DNA from 3 places in the Methylophilus sp. DW102 genome. Region 2 is predicted to be linked to each of the others. Evidence: predicted binding sites of a transcription regulator. Region 2 holds the regulator's gene; each other region holds the start of a gene.

Region 1 (3,279 bases), 800 kb from region 2:
TGAATAAACAGGAAAGTGGCTGGCGGGTTAATTCGCTTCGAAGGGCGTCAGTTGCTGTTGTTGGTTAAGCAGCATCACGGTTTGTTCTGCTTGCTCTAAAGAGGTCTGGCAAGCTTGTAACAATTGCACGCCCTCAGTATAGGCTGCCAGTGAAGCCTCTAGCGGCAGTTCGCCTGACTCCATGCGCTTGACGATGGTTTCTAGCGCCGCTAGGCGTTCGGCAAAACTTGGTTGATCACTCACCGCAGACGGTGTTTTTTTGGGAGCACTCATGAAAATAGGCCTATGAAAACGCTGGCTATTTTAACAAAACTCCCCCTGCTTGCGGGATTATTCTCAAGATAGGGTTATTGCGCTGGCGGAAGCACCTTGAGCAAAAATTGGCGGATATCGTTGATCTCTTCGTCGCAAACACTATGCGGCATATCGTATTCATGCCATTCCACCGCATAGCCTGTGGCCTCCAGTGTTTGCCGCGAAGCTTGCGCGGTTGCCATGGTAATTACGCTATCAAAACGGCCATGCGCCATCCAGATCGGGCACTGCTGGTTGGCTGGGTGTTTTTCTTGGGAGAGTTGACTCTTTAAGGGTAAGTATGTGGAAAGCGCCAGAACGCCTGCCAACGTTTGCGGAAAACGCGTTGCCGTATGTAAAGCCATCGCGCCGCCTTGCGAGAACCCTGCCAGTAAAATGCGGTGCGCCGGGATGCCCTGCGCAATTTCGGCTTCTATCATCGCAATTAATGTCGCTTGCATGCCTTTAATCCCAGCTTCATCTTGCGGGCTGTCAGGCTGTAGCCCAAAAATGTCATACCAGGCACGCATCTCGTAGCCGTTATTCAGAGTAACTGGACGATAGGGGGCGTGGGGTAAGATAAATTTTATGTGGGGCAGGTTGAGCATCTGTACCACAGGCTCAAAGTCATGTCCGTCGGCACCTAGGCCGTGGAGCCAGATGATGATGGCAGTGGAAGAAGTTGACGTATGATTAACCAGAATATGCTCTAACATTACAGTGAACTTTTTAAAACGGGTCGTTAGTATAACAACTTGCTTTCTTTTGTCATTCATGGTGCAACCATAGTACAGGTGGCTCCATTATTTAAATCGCAGGTAATTGATGCATTTCCGGGTGGTCTAGCAATGGAAATAAAGCTTGTAACTGCTGTAACCTTTGCGCCATTGTTAATATTCGTGCAGGCTTTAGCGAGAGGAAATGGAATATTAGAGGGACTCTTGTTGAGTTGAATATCAGCATATACTTTTCTTGCGTAAATGCTTGATTCTGCCAAGCATGCGTTGTTCGATGCTTCTCTAGTGTAGTTCTGATATGCTGGAATTGCCACCGATGCCAAAACACCAAGAATAGCCATGGCAACCATTAATTCGATTAAAGTGAAACCGCAAATTTGCTTTATTTTCATGAGGGCCCCAAAAAATAAAGCCCTGCACTGGCAGGGCTTTATTTACTATTCAATTTGTTAACTGAACTCTCAAAATCTCAGATTCAGTTATGAACAGGTGCCGCCTGCACTTAAGTCACAAGTCCAAACTTTGCTACCAGGGCTTTTAGATGTTGCAGTGAATGTGGCTGTAGCTGATGCTGGAGCAGCGATCCCTGAACAGGCTTTATTTTGAGGTTGGGTCAGGTTTGCTTGCGCGACGCCTCTGGAGAAGTCAATAATGACGCGATCAGCATAAGCTTTGGCTTCCAGCTGGCATGAGCTTTCAGCAGCTTCTTTTGTATAGTCCTGATAAGCCGGAATCGCCACAGAAGCCAAAATACCAATAATCGCTACCACGATCATCAATTCAATCAGGGTAAAACCTTGTTGTGCGTGTTTTTTCATCATGTTTTCCTTCAAGTCAAGTTTAAAGTCAGTTACTTCTTTGTTTAAGTCACTGCTTTTTCAACAGTGTTGGCTAACCCTAAAGCAACAGGCGTGCCAATCCTCTTTTGTGGTTTGTAACTGATTGAAAAATATGAATTAAAGGGTTTTTATGCTTTATTTCTTCGAATTGAATTTAAAAAGTGAGGGCTTGGTTGCGATTAGTTAAGCTGACAGAAAGTGACAGGCTTTGCCCATCTTTGACAGGATAGGTGATGGTTTTGGGCAGGTGGTTTGGCTAAATGCAAAAAAGGGATTGTGTGGTACACAATCCCTTTACTTGGTGCCAGTCGCTTGCTTTTGGCCGTGACTGATTTGCAAAAACAGTGTTGTTTACAACGTAAGACTTACCAGAATTTCCACCAGGGTTTACTGTTGCCTTGCGATTTTTTTCCAGAACCCTGGCTAATTACTTTCCCGATTCGGCAACCTTTTTCAGGCTTTCGAGACCTGGATCAAAAAAGTCGTCGAGCGCCTTGGTCGCGGCATCATCATTTTGCTCAGGCTTTGGAATGTTGGAGGAATCGGCGCGAGTGTAGCTGCCTTTGACTGAAACGACAGTGTCATTGCCGTTGGCAGTCACTGTGATCATTGGGTAAAAGTTAGCAAACTGTAATGTACTTTTTTCATACACATATTCATATTTAACGCGCATGCCAGCGTCGTCAATAAAACGCAGTTTTTCGTACATGACGCCGCCGTTTTTCAGTTTGACGGTGCGGTAGGTGGCATCGTCGCCGTTTTCATCTTTTTTCTGCTCTACGGTGGTAGACACAACGCCTGAATGCCAGGCTTGTTCGTTCCCAAAATCTTTGACCAATGCCCATACTTTTGCAGCAGGCGCTTTGATGGTGACGCTTTTTTCAAAGCGTAAGGCTGCTGCACCGTGTGCACCAGCGGTGAGGGGGATCAACGGCAATAAAGAAACAGCAATCATGCCTAGAAATTTTTTCATTACATATCTCCTGAAATTTACAGACTTTTAAAACTAAAGCTCGGCGTGGATCGGTAAGCGGTCAAAGTGTTTTAAAAAACAATCCGAGACTTTACCCAAAAATAAACTTCTTTGCGACTAATTCATTGGTCATCCTGTGAAAAAATCAAAAAATAGATTGCTTTGGCTCTGCACAGCCCTTTTCTTGCTATTTCGCTTCGAGAATAAATTGCCCGAAAGAGCGGCATAACTTGGGACTGCTGATCGTTTGCGTCACGGTATTGGTGAGTGCGTCTATGATGGAGACATTGTCAGTCCCCCAGTTGACGACCAGTACCTGATTGCTGGCCTTGTCGTATTCAATGCCCTCGGGATATTCGCCCACAGCGATGGTTGTGATGGTGTTGCCATTGGTCAAATCAATTACCGACACGCTTTCGGCGTGATTGTTGCTCAC
Region 2 (3,279 bases):
GGCGGATACCGTGACCGTGAACGATGCTAAAAAAATCAGTATCTACACGGGCAACGTGATTCTTAATCAGGGCACTTTGCAAATCAAGGCGGACAAAATGATCGTACGCGAGGATCAGGACGGCTTTCAACATAGCACCTGTACCGGCAACCCCACCACATTCAAGCAAAAACGTACCGGTAAAGACGAGTGGATGCAAGGCAGTGGTCAACGTATCGAATACAACGCCCGCATGGATAAAGTGCAACTGTATACCAATGCCTGGGTTAAACGTGGTGAAGACATCGTGACCGGGGACTACATCAGCTACGACGCCAACGCCGAGTATGCCGAGGTGATTGGCGGCACCAAAGCCAACCCGAACGGGACGGCTGGCAGCCGCGTCAAGGCCACCATACAGCCTAAAAATAAAACCACACCACCTGTCATTGACAACAAGCCAACCTCTCAACAGGGGTTACGGATGAATCGCTCCTTGCAACTCAAGGTCGAACCTGCCCCTGCCGAAAACACTGGTGAGCAAGGCAAAGAGTAAGCATAAAGATGGAAACCATGGCAGCAGATCAGAACCATTTGCAGGTTAACCGCCTGAAAAAAACCTATCAGGGCCGTACCGTGGTCAAAAACACGACGCTTGAGTTACGCAGTGGCGAAGTGATCGGCTTGCTGGGTCCCAACGGGGCAGGCAAAACCACCAGCTTTTACATGATTGTCGGGTTGGTTGCGCTGGATGAAGGCAACATTACGCTGAATGGCGCCGACGTGAGCCGCGCGCCCATGCATGAGCGCGCGCGCATGGGCCTGGCTTATCTGCCCCAAGAAGCATCCATTTTCCGCAAGCTCAGCGTAACCGACAACATACTCGCCATTCTTGAAACCCGTCCCTATACGGAAGAGCAGCGTGAGGCGAGGCTTGAGTCCTTGCTGGATCAATTGCATATCCAGCACATCCGCAACAGTCAGGCCGTCAGCTTGTCTGGCGGCGAACGTCGACGCGTTGAAATTGCGCGCTGCCTGGCCACTGACCCTAAATTTATTTTGCTGGATGAACCGTTCGCCGGGATTGATCCGATTGCGGTGATCGAAATCCAGAAAATCATCCGCTACCTGAGCAGTCAGAATATTGGTATTTTAATCACCGACCACAATGTGCGCGAAACGCTGGATATCTGTGACCGCGCTTATATTGTCAATGAAGGCGCTGTGTTTGCAGCAGGCACGCCCGATGAAATCATTCAGAATGAAGGTGTGCGTGAAGTGTATCTGGGCAAGAATTTTAGGCTGTAATCCGTCATGAAACAGAACCTGCAATTACGTATTTCGCAAAATCTGGCGCTGACGCCGCAGCTGCAGCAATCGATCCGTTTGCTGCAACTTTCCACGCTGGAACTGAACCAGGAACTGGAAACCATCCTGCAGGAAAACCCGTTACTGGAAATGTCAGACGGTGAAGAAGGCGAGTTTGAAGATAACACACCGCCTCCCCCCACTGTAGAAGCTGAGCCGACAGATGCCAGCTCGTTTGACATGGCAACGCAGCAAGAGATCACCGCACCGGCAGAAAGTCTGCGTGAAGACTTGCACGATGAGCTGGGCGGGAGCGAGAGCGACCTGCCCAATTTAAACGAGGAATTCACGCCGCCAGAGTTTGAAGATGATTATGAAGAGTTTGGCAGCACCAGCAACTGGGACGAAGCCGGACGCAATCATCAGGAAGACGAAGACAGTGACTTTTCCAGACAGGAAACCACCAGCATCAGTTTGCGCGAGCATCTGATTGATCAGATACAACTGGCACATTTATCGCAACGTGACATGAGCCTGGTCAAACTGCTACTGGATAGCATCACTGATGATGGCTATCTGGAGCAAGATCTGCAGGAGATTGTGGAGCACTTGCCACTCGAACTTGAGGTCGAGCTGCTGGAACTGGAAACCGCCCTCAAGCTGATCCAGAATCTGGACCCTGTAGGCGTAGGTGCGCGCGATTTACGCGAGTGCCTGCTCTTGCAACTGACGCGTTTGCCGCAAGAAACGCCACACTTGCAAACCGCCATTGCCATTGCCAAAGACCACCTGGCGCTGCTGGCCAACAAAGACTTTGTCAAACTGCGCAAGGTGCTTGGTTGCGATGAAGCGGTACTCAAGGCGGCGCAGCACCTGATCCGCCAGCAAAACCCCAGACCCGGCAGCGAGTTTTCCAGCTTTAGTCACGATCACTTTATCCAGCACGATGTGGTGGTTAAAAAAATCAAGGGCATTTGGGTCGCCTCTTTAAATGATGGCGTGATCCCCAAACTGCGCATCAACCAGATGTATGCGGACATCCTCAAGCGCAACCGCGAGAGTTCAGGCCAATACCTGCAAAGCCAGATGCAGGAAGCCAAGTGGATGATTAAAAATATCCAGCAGCGCTTCTCGACCATTTTGCGCGTGTCACAAGCCATTGTAGATCGCCAGCGCAACTTCTTTGAACATGGTGAAATTGCCATGCGGCCACTGGTGCTGCGTGAAATCGCCGAAGAACTCGACTTGCATGAAAGCACAGTTTCCCGCGTCACCACGCATAAGTATATGCTCACACCGCGTGGCGTCTATGAACTCAAATACTTCTTTGGCAGCTCGGTGGCCACAGATGCAGGCGGCTCCTGCTCTGCCACCGCTATCCGCGCCTTGATCAAGCAAATGGTGGCCGAAGAAAACCCGAAAAAGCCTTTGTCGGACAACCAGATCACCGACACACTGGCACAACAAGGTATCGTCGTTGCCCGCCGTACCATAGCCAAATATCGCGAGTCCCTGAATATTCCGCCCGCGAACTTGCGCAAAACGCTCTAAACAAAAAAGGCCGCAGATGCGGCCTTTTTTGTTTCTCAGCTCAAATCACCTGATTGTGATCTTGGCAAATTTACGTTTACCCACCTGTGCGATCACTGTCACACCTTTAGTCAAAGGCAGATTCTTATCATCCACCTTGACGCTGTCGAGCTTGACGCCTCCTTGCTGCACTGCGCGCATGGCTTCACTGGTGCTTTCAACCAAGCCCGCCTGTTTTAACAATTGGCTAATGCCGATGCTCTCGCCTTCAATGGTCACTTCAACTTCGGGCACGTCATCCGGGATGCCGCCTTTGGCACGGGTCTGGAAGTCCTGCAAGGCTTTTTCAGCCGCGGCTTGACCATGGAAACGCGCCACAATTTCTTGGGCAAAGCCGACCTTGATATTGCGGGGGTTTGCGCCACTGGCGACTTGCGCCTTCCATTCGGCAATGGTTTCCAG
Region 3 (3,279 bases), 590 kb from region 2:
GGCAAAGCGGTTGCCAGGGTTTGTTTGCTGAGTTTTTGCCCTTGGTAGTTCAATACCAGCGGGATATGGGCATATGCTGGGGTGGCATAGCCCAAGCACTGTTGCAGATAGATCTGCCGCGTGGTGGATTGCAGCAGGTCTGCACCGCGCACCACATGGGTCACGCCTTGCAGGGCATCATCAACGACAACGGCTAACTGGTAGCTGAACAGACCATCGGCACGCTTGATCACAAAGTCACCGATGTCACTGGCCATGGCATGTTGCTGCCAGCCGACAACTCTATCCGCAAAGCCGATACCGATGGCAGGCGTTTTCAAGCGCCAGGCAGCAGGTGTGTCTGGTTTTATGGGATGTTGCAGGCAAGTGCCAGGGTAAATGGCACCTTCAATGCCCAGTTGTGTCGAGCTGTCGGCAATCTCCTTACGCGAGCAGGTGCAAGGGTATGCCAGGCCCCGGTGGCGTAACTGCGCCAGGGCCTGCTCATAGTGCTCGGTGCGTTCACTTTGGTAGACGATTTCCTCATCCCAAACAAAGCCATAATGCTGCAGGGTGCGAATCATGTCTGCGCTGGCGCCGGCGACGCGGCGGGTGGTGTCTACATCTTCTATACGCAGCAGCCAGCGGCCGCCCTGGCTTTTAGCATCGCAGTAACTGGCGACGGCGGCGACCAGTGAGCCAAAATGCAAGGGGCCGGTAGGCGAAGGGGCAAAGCGGCCAACCACCATGACGTTTTACTGGGTGACGTAAGGCGGAATATGCCAGGCTACCAATTGGCCGCCCCGCAATTGCAGATGACAGGCCATGCGCTCAATGCCCTGGCTGGAGACGTCAAAGGTATACGTGCGTTGTAACTGCATGCGACCATTGCCGTCCCTGGCAAAACCGACGCGGGCGCAAGCCACGGTTTCATCCAGAAACTGCAGATGGCAGCGCTCAGCCAACTGGCGGCCAATCTTGAGCGCGATCTCACGTTTCGAAATCGTATCCATCCAATACCATGCGCCCGCCATCAAAATGGCTAATAAGGCCCATTCAGCCATCGTTGTTCTCCTTTAAGACGATTATCTTTTTCAGTGTATGATGACCAATAATCCGTTTCATATTCATTTCATTCTTATTTAGTGTTGTTAACGATGAATTCAAGCCGCGAAGCAGATGCGATTCAAGCTTATTATAATTTATTGCACAGCAAGGGCGCTGATGCTGCCATCATGGCACAGCGCGACGCGGTGCTGGCTGAGTTAACGCCGCTATTAAAAGACCAGGAATGCAGCAGCACGGTCTACCGGCAAGCGGTGGACGATTGTCTGGCCGACAAGGAAGCCCAGCGCTGGCCAGAAATCCTGACCATTATCCGCGAGTTTTATCCTTTTTGGCGTGGCGATGTGAAAGCCGTCATGCAATATGCCGATACTGTCGGCTTTGAATTACATCCTATCGGTTGGCAGCCGGCGGTGATTGATTTGCAGTCCGTTTGGCCGGCGTTGCAGTCCGAGAAGTTTGAAACAGCAGAATTATGGCCGCTTAACGGCTACGTCAAAGCGCTCAAATCCATGGAGCACAAGCAGGAGATGGATATTGAACTGCGTACGCGCATGGCAAAGCTCATGTTGTTGCGCTTGCGTGAAGCACCACTCACAGAAAAAAACGCCTACCGCATCACCGCTGACGCAACCCTGCCGCTATTTAATCTCAAAAATACCCGTCACCTATTTTTAAACGCGGTGCGTGAATTTTACTATTTCTGGTCTGCGCATCCTGAGGCGGTCGAAATGCTCAAGCAATTGCAACCGGTCGAGATCATATAAGTCTGTCCCTCCTCCGTATTGGCATACGACGATACGGTTATCCACCGCTTTATCCGTGTTTTGTTGACGCAAACTCTCGATGAGTTCGCATGGCATGCCTCATTCATCAGCATTTGAGCATCTTTAAGTACTTTTGTTTAAATATGCCCTAATTTGCACCAATAATGTGCAATGCACTTTTGATTGAGTTATTTTGGGGCGTTTTTGCTGGTGCCCAAACTCCACTCCTTTTAAAATCAATCACTTAAAAATGGCCTGATATTTGCTTGAAACCTGCGCATTTTAAAAAGGCGTGTCTTTCAAACAAAACGCCAATCAATAATTATTGAATTCGGAGAGCGAAATGGAATCATTAGTGACAGCTAATGACGTCCTGTTTGTATTGCTGGGGGCCATCATGGTCTTGGCAATGCATGCCGGTTTTGCCTTTTTGGAGGTCGGCACAGTACGTCAAAAAAATCAGGTGAATGCCCTGGTTAAAATTATGGTGGATTTTTGTGTGTCTACTATTGCCTATTTTTTTATTGGCTATGGTATTGCTTATGGCATCCACTTTTTCAATGGTGCCGAAACACTGACCGTGCAAAACGGTTACGGTCTGGTCAAGTTCTTCTTCTTGCTCACCTTTGCCGCCGCGATTCCTGCCATTATTTCTGGCGGCATTGCCGAGCGCGCCAAATTCAACCCGCAATTGGCAGCAACCTTTTTGATCGTCGGCTTTATCTATCCCTTTTTTGAGGGCATTGCCTGGAACGGTCATTTTGGTTTTCAGGATTGGCTCAAGGCCAGTTTTGGCGCCAACTTCCATGATTTTGCCGGCTCGGTCGTCGTACATGCCATGGGGGGCTGGATCGCCCTGGCGGCGGTGCTGTTGTTAGGCGCGCGCAATGGGCGGTATACCAAAGACGGTAAATTGCATGCTTATCCGCCTTCCAATATTCCGTTTCTTGCCTTAGGTGCATGGATATTAACCGTAGGCTGGTTTGGCTTTAACGTCATGTCCGCACAAGCCATACAAGGCATTTCTGGGCTGGTGGCCGTTAACTCGCTAATGGCGCTGGTCGGCGGAACATTGGCGGCATTGGTACTGGGTAAAAATGACCCCGGTTTTGTCCACAACGGTCCCTTGGCTGGACTGGTGGCAGTCTGTGCCGGCTCGGATGTCATGCATCCACTGGGTGCGCTCGTCACCGGCTCAGTAGCAGGGGCCTTGTTTGTCTGGGCATTTACGCTGACGCAAAACCGCCTCAAGATTGATGATGTTTTAGGTGTGTGGCCACTGCATGGTTTGTGTGGCGCCTGGGGTGGCATTGCTGCCGGTATTTTTGGCAGCACCGCTGTGGGTGGGCTGGGTGGCGTGAGCCTGATGAGTCAATTGTTAGGCACGCTGGTTGGCGTGGTCATTGCCTTGCTGGGCGGTTTGCTGGTCTATGGCTTGCTGAGAAAACTGGTTGGGCTACGGCTAGAC

Evidence for each region. The regulator sigma-54, encoded in region 2, starts transcription at its own class of promoters, with help from an activator protein. The targets are predictions, from matches to a motif close to TGGCACNNTTCCTGCT.
Region 1: the regulator sigma-54 is predicted to act here: its motif matches at 1,933-1,948, upstream of AACH41_RS11705 (prepilin-type N-terminal cleavage/methylation domain-containing protein).
Region 3: the regulator sigma-54 is predicted to act here: its motif matches at 2,063-2,078, upstream of AACH41_RS04065 (ammonium transporter).

What each region holds. Positions count from the first base shown of each region.
Region 1 is NZ_AP029023.1:2,482,648-2,485,926, reverse strand. Features, by position in the region: gene AACH41_RS11725 (farnesyl diphosphate synthase) at 1-1, opposite strand, end outside; gene AACH41_RS11720 (exodeoxyribonuclease VII small subunit) at 28-273, opposite strand; gene AACH41_RS11715 (dienelactone hydrolase family protein) at 348-1,010, opposite strand; gene AACH41_RS11710 (prepilin-type N-terminal cleavage/methylation domain-containing protein) at 1,067-1,423, opposite strand; gene AACH41_RS11705 (prepilin-type N-terminal cleavage/methylation domain-containing protein) at 1,511-1,852, opposite strand; gene AACH41_RS11700 (SRPBCC family protein) at 2,298-2,843, opposite strand; gene AACH41_RS11695 (YncE family protein) at 3,031-3,279, opposite strand, start outside.
Region 2 is NZ_AP029023.1:261,644-264,922, reverse strand. Features, by position in the region: gene lptA (lipopolysaccharide transport periplasmic protein LptA) at 1-535, shown strand, start outside; gene lptB (LPS export ABC transporter ATP-binding protein) at 544-1,287, shown strand; gene AACH41_RS01185 (RNA polymerase factor sigma-54) at 1,294-2,838, shown strand; gene tyrS (tyrosine--tRNA ligase) at 2,884-3,279, opposite strand, start outside.
Region 3 is NZ_AP029023.1:856,040-859,318, forward strand. Features, by position in the region: gene gluQRS (tRNA glutamyl-Q(34) synthetase GluQRS) at 1-728, opposite strand, end outside; gene AACH41_RS04055 (DUF3301 domain-containing protein) at 735-1,043, opposite strand; gene AACH41_RS04060 (hypothetical protein) at 1,215-1,811, shown strand; gene AACH41_RS04065 (ammonium transporter) at 2,155-3,279, shown strand, end outside.